Regions from separate parts of the Shewanella sp. 433 genome, predicted to be linked through region 1. Evidence: predicted binding sites of a transcription regulator. Region 1 holds the regulator's gene; each other region holds the start of a gene.
The links. The regulator NrdR, encoded in region 1, represses ribonucleotide reductase genes. The targets are predictions, from matches to a motif close to AAACACNANATNTNGTGTTT.
Positions count from the first base shown of each region.

Region 2: a site for NrdR is predicted at 3,083-3,102, ahead of nrdD (anaerobic ribonucleoside-triphosphate reductase). Genes of this name have one in related genera too.
Region 3: a site for NrdR is predicted at 2,014-2,033, ahead of nrdA (class 1a ribonucleoside-diphosphate reductase subunit alpha). Genes of this name have one in related genera too.

Region 1 is NZ_CM181703.1:3,326,084-3,330,812, reverse strand. It holds gene glyA (serine hydroxymethyltransferase) at 30-1,286, shown strand; gene nrdR (transcriptional regulator NrdR) at 1,410-1,874, shown strand; gene ribD (bifunctional diaminohydroxyphosphoribosylaminopyrimidine deaminase/5-amino-6-(5-phosphoribosylamino)uracil reductase RibD) at 1,912-3,045, shown strand; gene AC5YB1_RS14780 (riboflavin synthase) at 3,072-3,743, shown strand; gene ribBA (bifunctional 3,4-dihydroxy-2-butanone-4-phosphate synthase/GTP cyclohydrolase II) at 3,811-4,729, shown strand, end outside.
Region 2 is NZ_CM181703.1:1,888,694-1,893,422, forward strand. It holds gene AC5YB1_RS08315 (DEAD/DEAH box helicase) at 1-809, opposite strand, end outside; gene rssA (patatin-like phospholipase RssA) at 1,010-1,969, shown strand; gene AC5YB1_RS08325 (hypothetical protein) at 2,175-2,873, shown strand; gene nrdD (anaerobic ribonucleoside-triphosphate reductase) at 3,134-4,729, shown strand, end outside.
Region 3 is NZ_CM181703.1:2,321,056-2,325,784, reverse strand. It holds gene ubiG (bifunctional 2-polyprenyl-6-hydroxyphenol methylase/3-demethylubiquinol 3-O-methyltransferase UbiG) at 195-911, shown strand; gene AC5YB1_RS10275 (HAD family hydrolase) at 904-1,602, shown strand; gene nrdA (class 1a ribonucleoside-diphosphate reductase subunit alpha) at 2,170-4,458, shown strand; gene nrdB (class Ia ribonucleoside-diphosphate reductase subunit beta) at 4,532-4,729, shown strand, end outside.

The DNA.
Region 1 (4,729 bases):
TAATAAGACTTTAACAGCTGGAGTGACCAATGCTGAAAAAAGAGATGAATATTGCGGACTTCGATCCACAACTGTTTCAAGCGATCCAAGATGAAACTCGTCGCCAAGAAGAGCACATCGAGCTTATCGCCTCTGAAAACTACACCAGTCCTCGTGTATTAGAAGCGCAAGGTTCTCAGCTGACTAACAAGTATGCCGAAGGTTACCCGGGTAAGCGTTACTATGGTGGTTGTGAGTATGTGGATATCGCTGAAGAGCTCGCTATCTCTCGCGCCAAAGAGCTATTTGGTGCCACTTACGCCAACGTTCAGCCTCACTCTGGTTCACAAGCTAACTCAGCGGTATTTATGGCGCTACTTCAAGGCGGCGATACCGTTTTGGGTATGAGCCTTGCCCACGGTGGTCACTTGACCCATGGCTCTCACGTGAGCTTCTCGGGTAAATTGTACAATGCCGTGCAGTACGGTATCGACGAAACCACTGGTAAGATTGATTACGCTGAAGTTGAGCGCCTTGCCGTTGAGCATCAACCTAAGATGATTATCGCCGGTTTCAGTGCCTACTCTGGTATTATCGATTGGGGCAAGTTCCGCGAAATCGCAGACAAAGTCGGTGCTTACCTGTTTGTCGATATGGCGCACGTTGCAGGTCTAGTGGCTGCGGGTATCTACCCTAATCCACTGCCACATGCACACGTGGTGACCACCACAACCCATAAGACTCTGGCTGGCCCACGTGGCGGCTTGATCTTGTCGGCCTGTGATGATGAAGATATTTACAAGAAGCTAAACTCAGCGGTATTCCCAGGTGGCCAAGGTGGCCCATTGATGCACGTTATCGCGGCTAAAGCGGTGGCGTTCAAAGAAGCATTAGAGCCTGAGTTTAAAACGTACCAAGAGCAAGTGGTTGTTAACGCCAAAGCGATGGCAAACACCTTTATCCAGCGCGGTTATGATGTAGTGTCTGGCGGTACCGACAACCACCTATTCCTGCTTGATTTGATTGCTAAAGATATCACAGGTAAAGACGCTGATGCTGCACTTGGGCGTGCCAACATCACAGTGAACAAAAACTCAGTGCCTAACGATCCTCGCTCACCTTTTGTGACCTCGGGTCTGCGTATCGGCTCGCCAGCGATCACTCGTCGTGGTTTCAAAGAAGCGCAAGCGATTGAGTTAACTAACTGGATGTGTGATGTGCTTGATGACATCAACAACGAAGCCACTATCGAGCGGGTGAAAAACCAGGTCCTTGATTTGTGCGCTAAGTTCCCTGTTTACGGTTAACCTTAAGGGTTAAATCAGGTAAACTTCGATGGCCGCTATGATAGCGGCCATTTTTGTATCTCTCAGTTGGCTTTTTTATGCATGCCAACCGATCTATTTAAGTGCTTTTATGCTGGAGGCTCAATGTATTGTCCGTTTTGCAGCGCAACCGATACTAAGGTGATCGATTCTCGCTTGGTTGCCGATGGCCATCAGGTTCGCCGTCGCCGTGAATGCCTAGAGTGCCATGAAAGATTCACCACTTTTGAAGGCGCCGAGTTAGTGATGCCGCGAGTGGTTAAGCAAGACGGTAGTCGCCAGCCGTTCGATGAAGAAAAGCTGCGGGGCGGCATGTTACGCGCAGTCGAGAAACGTCCGGTATCTATGGATGAAATTGAGCAGGCATTAAGTAAGATAAAGTCGACGCTGCGCGCCACCGGTGAGCGCGAAGTCACCTCTGAGATGATAGGTAATTTGATGATGGACCACTTGGTCCACCTCGATAAAGTCGCCTATATCCGTTTCGCTTCTGTGTATCGCGCCTTTGAAGATGTGTCCGAGTTTGGTGACGCCATTGCGAAACTGCAGAGTCCTAAGTCGACCAAATAAACCGATTTTTAATCATTAGATTGCATGGATATGGCACATGGCGTGGTCAAAATTTGACATTGAAATGATGGCAAAAGCCATCAAGTTAGCGCGTAAAGGGCGCTATACCACTCGACCCAACCCGAGCGTGGGCTGTGTTATCACCTTGGCGGACAAGGTGGTCGGCGAAGGTTATCATATTGCCGCGGGCGGCCCCCATGCCGAAGTGCATGCACTGCGCATGGCTGGCGAGCAAGCCCAAGGGGCAACCGCCTATGTCACTCTAGAGCCGTGTAGCCACTATGGCCGCACCCCGCCGTGTGCACAGGCGTTGATCGATGCGCAAGTGGCGCGGGTGGTGGTAGCGGTAACCGACCCTAATCCGCAGGTGTCTGGTCGTGGTATTAAGATGCTGCAGCAAGCAGGCATTGAGGTCGATATCGATCTGCTGCGTGATGAGGCGGCCGCGCTGAATCAAGGCTTTATGAAGCGTATGGCGACAGGATTGCCTTGGGTGAGCATTAAGTTGGCCGCCAGTTTAGACGGTAAAACGGCGCTGTCCAATGGCACATCGAAGTGGATAACGGGCGCTAATGCCCGCCGCGATGTGCAGCGAATGCGCGCGCGTCATTGTGCGGTGATAACCGGCATCGATAGCGTATTGCAAGATGATCCCAGCATGAATGTGCGCCATCAAGAGCTTGGAAGCCTAGCCGATTCACTGCCTGCTGAGTTGTTAAAGCAGCCATTGCGGGTAGTGCTTGATAGTCAGGCGCGCTTAGGTAGCCAAGCAAAATTATTGGCCATCCCATCACCTATCCTATTGGTGTCTTGCACGCCTTATAGCCCGTCTGTACAGGCCTCCTGGCCACAACATGTGAGCCATTTACAGCTTGACGCCCAAGAGGGGCGCGTGCCGCTCGCAGCATTGCTGTGGCATTTAGGGCAAACGTGCAATAGCGTGATGGTCGAAGCTGGCGCTACCTTGGCGGGGGCTTTTATGGCACAGCAACTGGCCGATGAATTGGTCTTATACCAAGCGCCTAAATTGCTTGGCAGCCACGGGCGTAATTTACTCCAGTTACCCGACTATACTCAGATGACGCAACTGCCTAAGTTAGTGTTAACTGATGAGCGCAAAGTCGGTGACGATAGGCGTTTTACATTTAATTTAAGTGCACACTCCTGTTAAAGTGCAGAGCAACTAAGTAGGTAAAGATGTTTACTGGGATCATTGAGTCAGTAGGAAATCTAAGGAAAATTGAGCGCCGTGGCGACGATATTCGTCTCACCGTGGCCAGTGGAAAGCTGGACTTAAGTGATGTCAAACTTGGTGATAGCATTGCCACCAATGGCGTGTGTCTCACCGTGGTCGAATGCTTAAGCGACGGTTATGTTGCCGATATCTCAGCCGAGACAGTATCACTGACAGGCTTTGCCCATTATCAAGTGGGGCAAGCGGTTAATTTAGAAAAAGCTGTCACACCGACCACACGCTTAGGGGGTCATATGGTGAGCGGTCATGTCGATGGCGTCGCTTACGTCGACGATAGGCAATACCGTGGTAAGGCTATCGAATTTTGGTTAACGCCGCCTCAAGGTTTGGCGCGCTACATCGCCCATAAAGGCTCCATTACTATCGACGGCGTTAGCCTGACGGTGAATGAGGTACAAGGCGAACGCTTTCGATTAACCATAGTGCCGCATACCGCGGGTGAAACCACCCTTATCAACTTAAAAACCGGCGATAGCGTCAATATCGAGGTGGATCTGATTGCTCGTCATTTAGAGCGTTTAATGACGTATTCGGGGCACAATGCAGATGAAAATGTTAGCAAAGCCCCAGAAGTGACGATGGATCTGTTAGCTCGCTCAGGCTTTTTAAGATAGAGGCTGGTAATGCCCGCTAATAGCAGATTAAATATTTATTACTAGAAGAACATTTCAAGGTCTAACAATGGCACTACATAGCATAGAAGCGATTATCGAAGATATTCGTTTAGGCAAAATGGTTATCCTGATGGATGACGAAGATAGAGAAAACGAAGGCGATCTTATCATGGCGGCAGATCTTGTCACCCCTGAGGCGATCAACTTTATGGCCACTTTCGGACGCGGCTTAATTTGCCAAACCATGACGAAAGCCCGCTGTCAACAGCTGAATTTACCCTTGATGGTTACCAACAATAACGCGCAATTTTCGACTAACTTTACCGTGTCGATTGAAGCTGCTGAAGGGGTGACAACCGGTATTTCTGCCCAAGATAGAGCCGTGACCGTGAAAGCGGCTGTGGCGAAAGATGCTAAGCCAACCGATATTGTGCAGCCAGGGCATATTTTCCCGCTGATGGCCCAAGAAGGGGGCGTTTTAGTGCGCGCAGGTCACACCGAAGCGGGCTGTGATATTGCCCGTCTTGCAGGTTTAGAGCCTTCAGCTGTTATCGTTGAAATCCTGAATGACGATGGCACCATGGCGCGTCGTCCCGATCTTGAGATTTTTGCCGAAAAGCATGGTCTAAAAATAGGAACCATTGCTGATTTAATCGAATACCGCAATACCAAAGAGACCACAGTGGTACGCGAGGCTAAGTGCAAGTTGCCAACCCGTTTTGGTGAGTTTGAGATGATCACCTACCGTGACACCATAGACAACCAACTTAACTATGCCCTTATTAAAGGTGACGTTAAGCCAAACAGCTTAGTGCGGGTACACCTGCAAAATACCTTTAATGATTTACTGCACTCTGAGCGCGACGAAAAGCGCAGCTGGCCACTCGAAAAAGCCATGGCGCGTATTGCCGATGAAGGTGGCGTATTAGTCTTACTGGGTCATCAAGAGCACAGCAGTGAAATTTTGGCCAAGGTCAAAGCATTTG
Region 2 (4,729 bases), 1.4 Mb from region 1:
CCTTCATCGGCGAGTTTTGTGGCTAGACGGTCGGTATCACTGCGGGTGGCAGTAAAGATGATCACCTGCTTATGTTGTTCTTGCTTCAGTAGCGTCAGTAACAGCTTTTCTTTGTGGCCTAAGTTATCGCACAGATAGACTTTTTGGGTAATATCTTGGTTTTCAACGTTTGAAGCCCCAATCGACACATGCACGGGCTCTTTTAGCAGCTCAGCCGCTATCTCGTTAATTTCACCATGATCTAGCGTCGCAGAGAACATCAAGGTTTGACGACGTTTATGATCGGCCGCTTGGTTAATGGCGCGCAGCTGTTCGGCAAAGCCTAAGTCCAGCATTCGGTCGGCTTCGTCAAGGATAAGTAATTCGAGCCCGTTGAGGTGCAGATGACGCTGTTTAAGATGGTCGGCCAGGCGACCAGGCGTCGCCACTACAATATGTGGGTCTCTGGCGAGGGCTTTCGCTTGGTCATTAAAATTTTCGCCACCAAGAATTTTAAGCGCCTTGTATTGCGTATTGGCGACCAGCAGTCGTAACTGGCTGTATACCTGCGTTGCCAGCTCTCGGGTGGGCAATAAAATGAGTACGCGAGGATCGCGTTTACTCAATGCTTTGGTCGAGATAATACGCTGCATAGCGGGCAGTAAAAACGCCAAGGTCTTACCCGAGCCGGTTTTAGACGATGCCATTAGATCCTTTCCCGATAGGCCTACAGGTATCGATTGCTCTTGGATCTCGGTCGGCTTGTCGATGCCCATATGTTCTAGGCTGGTTAGTAGGCGTTTATCGAGTGAAAAATCTGAAAATTGCAAAGGTGTGCTCCAAAATATCAATAAGAGCGCATTATACATCGACTTGGGGCTTTCAGCCATTAGGATTAGTGCTTGTGGAGGACGGATATCGTAATCAAGGCAAATAAGCCATTTTCGCGCGTCATGCTTTAGCCTATGATGGCAGATAAGGGTTATGCCTTTAATTGATACGAGGCAGTGATGAGTAAGGGAGATAATAGATGGCGACTATCGGTATCGCGTTAGGCAGCGGCGCAGCTAAGGGCTGGGCCCATATTGGGGTGCTCAATGAATTAGCTAAAATGGGAATAAAGCCAGACAAAGTGGCAGGGTGCTCTATTGGTTCTGTGGTCGGTGCTGCCTATGCCCAAGATAACCTCAGTGAACTGCAGCAATGGGTGAGTGGCTTTTCTAGTTGGGATGTCCTTGGCTTAATGGATTTAAGCTGGCGTAAAGGAGGCTTAATTGGTGGTGAAAAGGTGTTTGATGTGATGCAACAGCACATTGGCGTGCTCGACATTGAACAGATGAAGCGTCCCTTTGCCGCCGTGGCAACCGACTTATATAGTGGTCAGGAGATCTGGTTTCAACGAGGGGATTTGCGTCATGCGGTGCGCGCCTCTTGCTCTATGCCTGGCATCTTGCCTCCGGCGCGCATTGGCGATCGTTGGCTGGTTGACGGCGCCGTCGTTAACCCTGTGCCAATATCGGTGAGCCGAGCCATGGGGGTCGATTTAGTGATTGCGGTCGATCTTTATGGTCATCGCAAGACACGCCTAGAACAACTGCCTGTGTCGCTGTCGTCTAGCGCGCAAGCGTCGGTGCCGACCGCAGAGGAAATCAAGGCTCAAGGGCAAGATGTTGGCTTTATGGATCTGCTGGCGCGAGGCCGAGAGTATGTGTCAGGGTTAACCGATAAGTTTTCTCTGGGCAATCGTAATCAGCCGGGGATGTTGGCTGTGATGTCACAATCGATGGATATTTTAGAGCAGCGCCATAAGCGAGTACGTTTAATGGGCGATCCTCCAGATCTATTGATCACCCCTAATGTGGCTGATATTGGCACTATGGAATTTCATCGTGCCAACGAAGCCATAGAAGCGGGTGAACAAGCGGTAAAGCAGGTAGCGCATATTATCACCACTGTGCTCGAAGAGTTTCCACGCAAGTCATTCATGTAATAAGGCTATCAGCTTACGATTTACCTATGCTATGGGGTTAAATGATTGAGCTTGGCTATAGCCGGTGGCTGGGACTATATGGATTCGATGATGTTAATGATGTAATACCTACGCTATTTATCATCGAATCTATTGAATGTTTTTAAAAGCGGCCTAGTTTTTGCTTTGACAAAGTATTCGTTTAGCAGTCGTCGACATTTTGACAATGAATCCAATCAGTCAGCTACCAACAACCTCTAATTCTCAACAGGTTACCGATGCCTATAGTGGTGCGCTTAATCATCAAACCCAAGGCGCGAATGCACCGGCTGACACGGTAAGCTTAGGCGAACGAACTCGCCCAGCGCAGGCAAACGGTGCGGCCATCCCCCAAGAAGAAGTGTCATTATCGCCTCGGGCGCAGCGAGCTCAAAAAATTGAGGCGATGGCGGATGACTTTTTTAGCGCGGGCGAATTTAGTATTAATGATATTCCTAAGCTTATTCAGCGGTTACATCAAGATGGTATCTTGTCAGATAGCCAGTTAAACCGCTTAAGCTCTGCAGGATTTGAGATCCCAGAGCCCAATGAGGCGTCGCAATCACTGCTGGACTTTATTGACAGTAAGCAAGAGGGATTAACGCAATCGGAGCCAGATAAGGCGCTGCATAAAATGCTCGATGATGCTAAAACCGTGCTTAATAACATGGACAGTATTGATGGCGCATTATACAGCCAAACCGCCGCTCGGGTATCGGCACAGTTAACTGTGTTGATCAACGCCGACACTAATATGCCCGCAATGGAAAAAGAGCAGTGGCAAGGATTGAAATCGACCATGCAATTAGCTGCATCGATGGGAAATTCACAACAATCGAGTGGCCAATTAAGCAGTTATTTAGCATTATCTAAGCGGCTTACGTAACTTAGCTACACTTATCCACAGTTTGTCCCGACTTTTTACATTATCTAGCCTTGTTTCGATGCTTGGTCAAGGCCACTTTTTAAGATAAGTGGCCTAGTTTGCAGTAATCTTTTGTCGCAAAATACCATCGGTAAAATCATGATCTGGATCAAGGTACTTCAAGTGACTTTGTAGCTTAATGCGCTACATATTGTGTCTTAATGTTTTGTTGGCACTATATATGGTGTCATTTTGAACGTTACTTGAGGAGATATTAAACAATGCCAGTAGTTATTAAGCGGGATGGTTACCGCACGCCTTTTGACGAAACAAGGATCAGAGATGCGGTAATTGCCGCTGCAAACTCAGCAGGTATTGATGATGTTGCCTATGCTACTCAAGTCGCGAGTCAAGTGAGCCGTGCCATGGCTGATGTGGCCGAAGTGGATATCCACGATCTGCAAGATGCGGTTGAAAATCAACTGATGGAAGGTCCCTATAAGGCTTTAGCGCGCGTGTATATCGAATATCGTCACGATAGAGATGTCCATCGAGAGCAGAGCAGTCGACTCAATCGCGATATTCGTGGTTTGGTTGAACAAAGCAATGCAGCCTTGCTTAACGAAAACGCCAATAAAGACTCAAAAGTGATCCCGACCCAGCGCGATCTGCTTGCTGGTATTGTGGCCAAGCATTATGCGACTCGCCATATTTTACCCAAAGATGTCGTGTCGGCCCATGAAGCGGGTGAGATCCATTATCACGATTTGGATTACGCGCCTTTTTTCCCGATGTTTAACTGCATGCTAATTGATTTAGCCGGCATGTTGACTCATGGTTTTAAGATGGGCAATGCCGAAATTGAAACCCCAAAATCGATCTCAACGGCCACAGCAGTTACGGCGCAAATTATTGCTCAGGTAGCAAGCCATATTTATGGTGGCACCACCATTAATCGTATCGATGAAGTGTTAGCGCCATTTGTGGCTAAAAGCTATGACAAACATTATCAAGTGGCCTTAAAGTGGGGCATTACAGATGCCAAAGCCTTTGCCACCGCGCAGACCGAAAAAGAGTGTCACGATGCGTTTCAGTCGTTGGAGTATGAGGTCAACACCTTACATACTGCTAATGGGCAAACACCGTTTGTGACCTTTGGTTTTGGTTTAGGCACCTCGTGGGAGTCGCGGTTAATCCAGGCCTCAATGATGAAAGTGCGAATGGCTGGGCTGGGTAAAAACCGCAAAACGGCAGTGTTCCCTAAACTGGTGTTTGCTATTCGAGATGGTATAAACCATAAGAGTGGCGATTGTAACTACGATATCAAACAGTTAGCGTTAAAATGCGCCACCATGCGCATGTATCCAGATATTTTAAATTATGAGCAAGTGGAAAAAGTCACCGGCTCATTTAAGACGCCAATGGGTTGTCGCAGCTTTTTAGGTACCTACGAAGAAGACGGCGAACTGGTGCATGATGGGCGTAATAACTTGGGCGTGGTAAGCTTAAACTTGCCGCGAGTCGCCTTAGAAGCCAATGGTGATGAAGCGCGTTTCTTTGCCATTTTAGATCAACGTTTAGCCATTGCCAGACGCGCATTAGATACACGTATCGAGCGTCTAGAAGGAGTGAAAGCGCGCGTTGCCCCGATTTTGTACATGGAAGGGGCGTGTGGTGTACGTTTGCGCGCCGATGATGATATTAGCCAGATTTTCAAAAATGGCCGCGCATCAATTTCGTTAGGTTATATAGGGCTACATGAAACCGTTAATGCGCTTTACGGCAATCAAATCCACCTGTTTGACAGTGAGCAGCTGCGCGCCAAAGCAATTGCCATTATTGAACACCTTAAAGCGGCAACAGTGCGCTGGCGTGAC
Region 3 (4,729 bases), 1.0 Mb from region 1:
TATTGTCGCTAGACCCTATTGATATTTCCCAGCAAATATATGATTAAACCGATAAACATTGACTCAAATCAAACCCAGTATGCTTTGACAGCAAAGTCAACACCGAGCTTACGCAACCTGATTGATAATCCTTTGTTTATTAATTGCTATCGGTATAATAGCACCACAATAAAATCTCGATGAGAGGTCCAAGAGTGTCTAACCATAGCAATGTTGATCCACAGGAAATCGCTAAATTTGAAAAAATGGCAGAAACCTGGTGGGATCCAGAAGGCGAGTTTAAGCCTATTCACAAACTCAACCCGCTACGACTGAACTTCATCGACCAAACGGTCGGCGGCCTGTTTGGCAAACGTGTATTAGATGTCGGCTGCGGCGGCGGGATCTTATCTGAAAGCATGGCCCGTATTGGCGCTAAAGTGGATGGGTTAGACATGGGGACTGAGCCATTAGATGTCGCTCGCTTGCATGCACTTGAGACCGGGGTTGAGATCAATTACATTCAAGATACCGCCGAAGCTCACCGCGATTACCACCTTGCTGCATATGATGTGGTTACTTGCATGGAGATGCTGGAGCATGTGCCCGATCCTGCATCAGTCATTCAAGCCTGCAGCGACATGGTCAAACCTGGCGGCTATGTGTTTTTCTCGACTATTAACCGTAATATCCGTGCTTACATAGAGACAGTACTGGGCGCAGAATATCTGCTTAAGATGTTACCCGTGGGCACCCATGATCATAATAAGTACATCAAACCTGCTGAGCTTATCGCGATGGCAGATAATGCCGAGCTTATCTGCAGCGACGCTACTGGGATCACTTACAATCCGTTAAGCGGTATGTTTCGTTATACCAAGAGTCTCGATGTCAATTATATGATAGCGACAGTCAAAAATGACGATGCCTAACAGTACGATCCTCGGGGTGCTGTTTGATTTAGACGGCACCTTGGCTGATACCGCACCCGATCTGGTTGCGGCGCTGAATCTGGCTCTGCACGATTTCGATTACCCCAGTGTTGCACTTGAAGATGTACGTGACGCCGCATCCAATGGCAGTTTAGCCCTAGTTACTGCGGCGCAGCCGACACTCGATGCTGCGCAAAAAGTCCAACTGCAGCAGGCGCTGCTGGCGCACTATCAACGCATTAATGGCGACAATGCTAGGTTGTTTGATGGCATGACTGAAGTACTGCACTATTTAATGGAGAATGGCATTGCCTTTGGTGTGGTCACGAATAAGGCAGCACGATTTACCCGCCCTTTATTAACTAAACTGTGTTTAGGGCAACAGCCCCTTATCGAGTGTATACGCAGCGTTATCAGCGGCGACTCTACCACCCAAGGTAAACCCGCTGCAGCGCCGATGCTGTTAGCTGCGCAGCAGCTGGGCTGTGATGCTGGTAACATCATCTATATCGGTGATGCACGGCGCGATCTTGAAGCGGCGCAAAATAGCCACATGCATGGGGGGATCGCCATGTGGGGCTATATCGCTAAAGATGACAAGCCAGCTGATTGGCCACATCAAATATGCTTTGATAAGCCATACGCAATTATCGACTATCTTGCTCAAGCCTCTGTCAGCCATAATACGTAAACGAAACCACTGATAACCAGCAAATCGCACTATAGCGATTTGCTGGTGTTGGTTTTAAAAACACGCTGCTTTTGACGATTTTTTATAAAATGTTGCTTTGAAATGTCGTTTTATGATTTCCAGTGTTTTACATCGAAGCACCTTGATGGATATTTACAGTGATTTGCTCGCCATCTCACAACCCATTTGCCAATCATCGATCGTCGCGATCGATGATAAAACTAGCGTTCTATTAGATTAAATTTAGCAGCACAAAACTTACTCAAAATCAGCAAGCATTATTGAAAACAAGCCTTAAAGGTTAGCCGTTACTAACCCTTAATGTTACCCCCAAGATATCCACAACTTGTCCCCTAAAATGCCGCTTGCAAAATGCCACCAACCTCACTATCTTGTATCCTATTATTTATATAACACCATATATTGTGTGTGAGTGACGATCGAAGCCACTAAAACCTAAGTTGTATTTTGGTAGTTTTTGTTAACTTTTCGATTGTTTTGACAGGGAAACGTTGAGTGTATTTTCCAGCTCATATGACCACAATATTTAATCAAGGCTTATCTTTAATGAACAGCACTATGCAAGTCACTAAACGCAGTGGCGAACGTGAAACTATCGATCTCGATAAGATCCACCGAGTGATCACTTGGGCGGCAAATGGACTGAAAAATGTCTCTGTCTCTGAAGTGGAATTACGTTCTCACCTTCAGTTTTATGATGGAATTCCAACTGAAGCAATTCATGAAACCATTATTAAGGCTGCCGCAGATTTAATCTCGCCAGAATCACCTGATTATCAGTTTCTCTCTGCCCGTTTAGCTATCTTCCATTTGCGTAAGAAAGCCTTTGGTCAATTTGAACCGCCTAAGCTATATGATCATGTCATTAAGCTGGTGGAGATGGGCAAATACGATAGCCACATCCTAAGTGACTACACTCGCGAAGAGTTAGATTTGCTTGATGAGCATATCGATCACTGGCGCGACATGAACTTCTCTTACGCAGCCGTTAAACAGCTCGAAGGCAAGTACTTAGTGCAAAACCGGGTTAGTCATGAGATTTATGAGAGCGCCCAGTTCTTATATATCCTGGTTGCGGCATGTTTGTTTGCCAAATACCCAAGAGAGACGCGTCTAGATTATGTAAAAAACTTCTATGATGCGACTTCAACCTTTAAGATCTCGCTACCCACCCCCATCATGGCGGGTGTGCGTACCCCTACGCGTCAGTTCAGTTCGTGCGTACTGATTGAATGTGGCGATAGCTTAGACTCAATCAATGCTACCGCGTCGGCCATTGTAAAGTACGTATCACAACGTGCCGGTATTGGTATTAATGCTGGTCGCATTCGTGCGCTAGGTAGCCCAATTCGTGGCGGCGAAGCTTTCCACACCGGTTGCTTACCTTTTTATAAGTATTTCCAAACCGCGGTTAAGTCGTGCTCACAAGGCGGCGTTCGTGGCGGCGCAGCGACCCTCTTCTACCCTATGTGGCATTTAGAAGTTGAATCACTGCTGGTATTGAAAAACAACCGTGGTGTTGACGATAACCGTATTCGTCATTTGGATTATGGTGTTCAGATCAACAAGTTGATGTATCAGCGCTTGATCCAAGGTGGCATGATAAGCCTATTCAGCCCATCTGACGTACCTGGTATGTATGATGCGTTTTTTGAAGACCAAGCCGAGTTTGAACGTCTTTATCTGCAATATGAAGCGGATGACAACATTCGTAAGAAGCAAATTAAAGCCGTTGAGCTATTTGCATTAATGATGCAAGAGCGCGCTTCTACTGGTCGTATCTATATTCAAAACGTCGATCACTGTAATACTCACAGCCCATTCGACTCTAAAGTAGCACCAGTGCGTCAATCTAACTTGTGTTTAGAAATCGCTCTGCCAACCAAACCACTGAACAATGTAGACGATCCTAACGGTGAAATCGCGCTGTGTACCTTATCAGCCCTTAACTTAGGTGCAATTAAGAATCTTGAAGAGCTAGAGCCATTAGCTGATCTGGCTGTACGTGCGTTAGATAATCTACTCGATTATCAAGATTACCCTATAACCTCGGCTCATAAAGCATCGATGAACCGTCGTACCTTAGGGATAGGCGTGATTAACTTCGCCAACTACTTGGCTAAGGAAGGGGTACGTTACTCCGATGGCTCAGCCAACGGCATTACCCACAGAACCTTTGAAGCTATCCAATATTATCTATTGAAAGCTTCGGTAAACTTGGCGAAAGAACAAGGCGCTTGCCCTTTGTTCCATGAGACTAATTATGCCAAAGGCATTTTACCCATAGACACCTATAAGCGTGACTTGGATAAAATTTGTGACGAACCATTGCACCTTGATTGGGAAACACTGCGTGAAGAGATAGTGACTCATGGCCTGCGTAACTCTACGCTGTCGGCCCTGATGCCATCAGAGACCTCATCACAGATCTCAAATGCGACCAATGGCATTGAACCTCCACGCGGATTAATCAGCGTGAAAGCCAGTAAAGATGGTCAGCTTAAGCAAGTGGTGCCTGACTTTGAAAAGTATCAGCATAGCTATGAGTTATTATGGCAAATGCCGAACAACGATGGTTATTTGCAATTAGTGGGGTTAATGCAGAAGTTTGTCGACCAATCGATTTCAGCCAATACTAACTATGACCCAAGTCGTTTCCCTGGGTCAAAAGTCCCTATGCAAGTGTTGCTAAAAGATCTATTGACCGCTTACAAATACGGTGTGAAGACACTTTACTATCACAACACTCGTGATGGCGCCTCAGATAGTCATGACGATATCACCGCCATTGAAAAAGAAGATGATAGTTGCGCTGGCGGCGCGTGTAAGATCTAATCACTTGATGTTTATCATCAGTATTTCACGTTAATATATGGGGGCTTAGCCCCCATTGTCGGAAGATAGAAACATGGCCTATTCTACATTTTGTCAAACCGCTAATAATGCCTCATTGGAACCCATGTTTTTGGGACAATCGGTTAACGTAGCGCGTTATGATATTCAAAAATATGAAGTTTTTGAAAAGCTAATCGAAAAGCAATTATCGTTTTTCTGGCGACCAGAAGAAGTTGATGTCAGCAAAGACAAAATCGACTATGCAGCACTA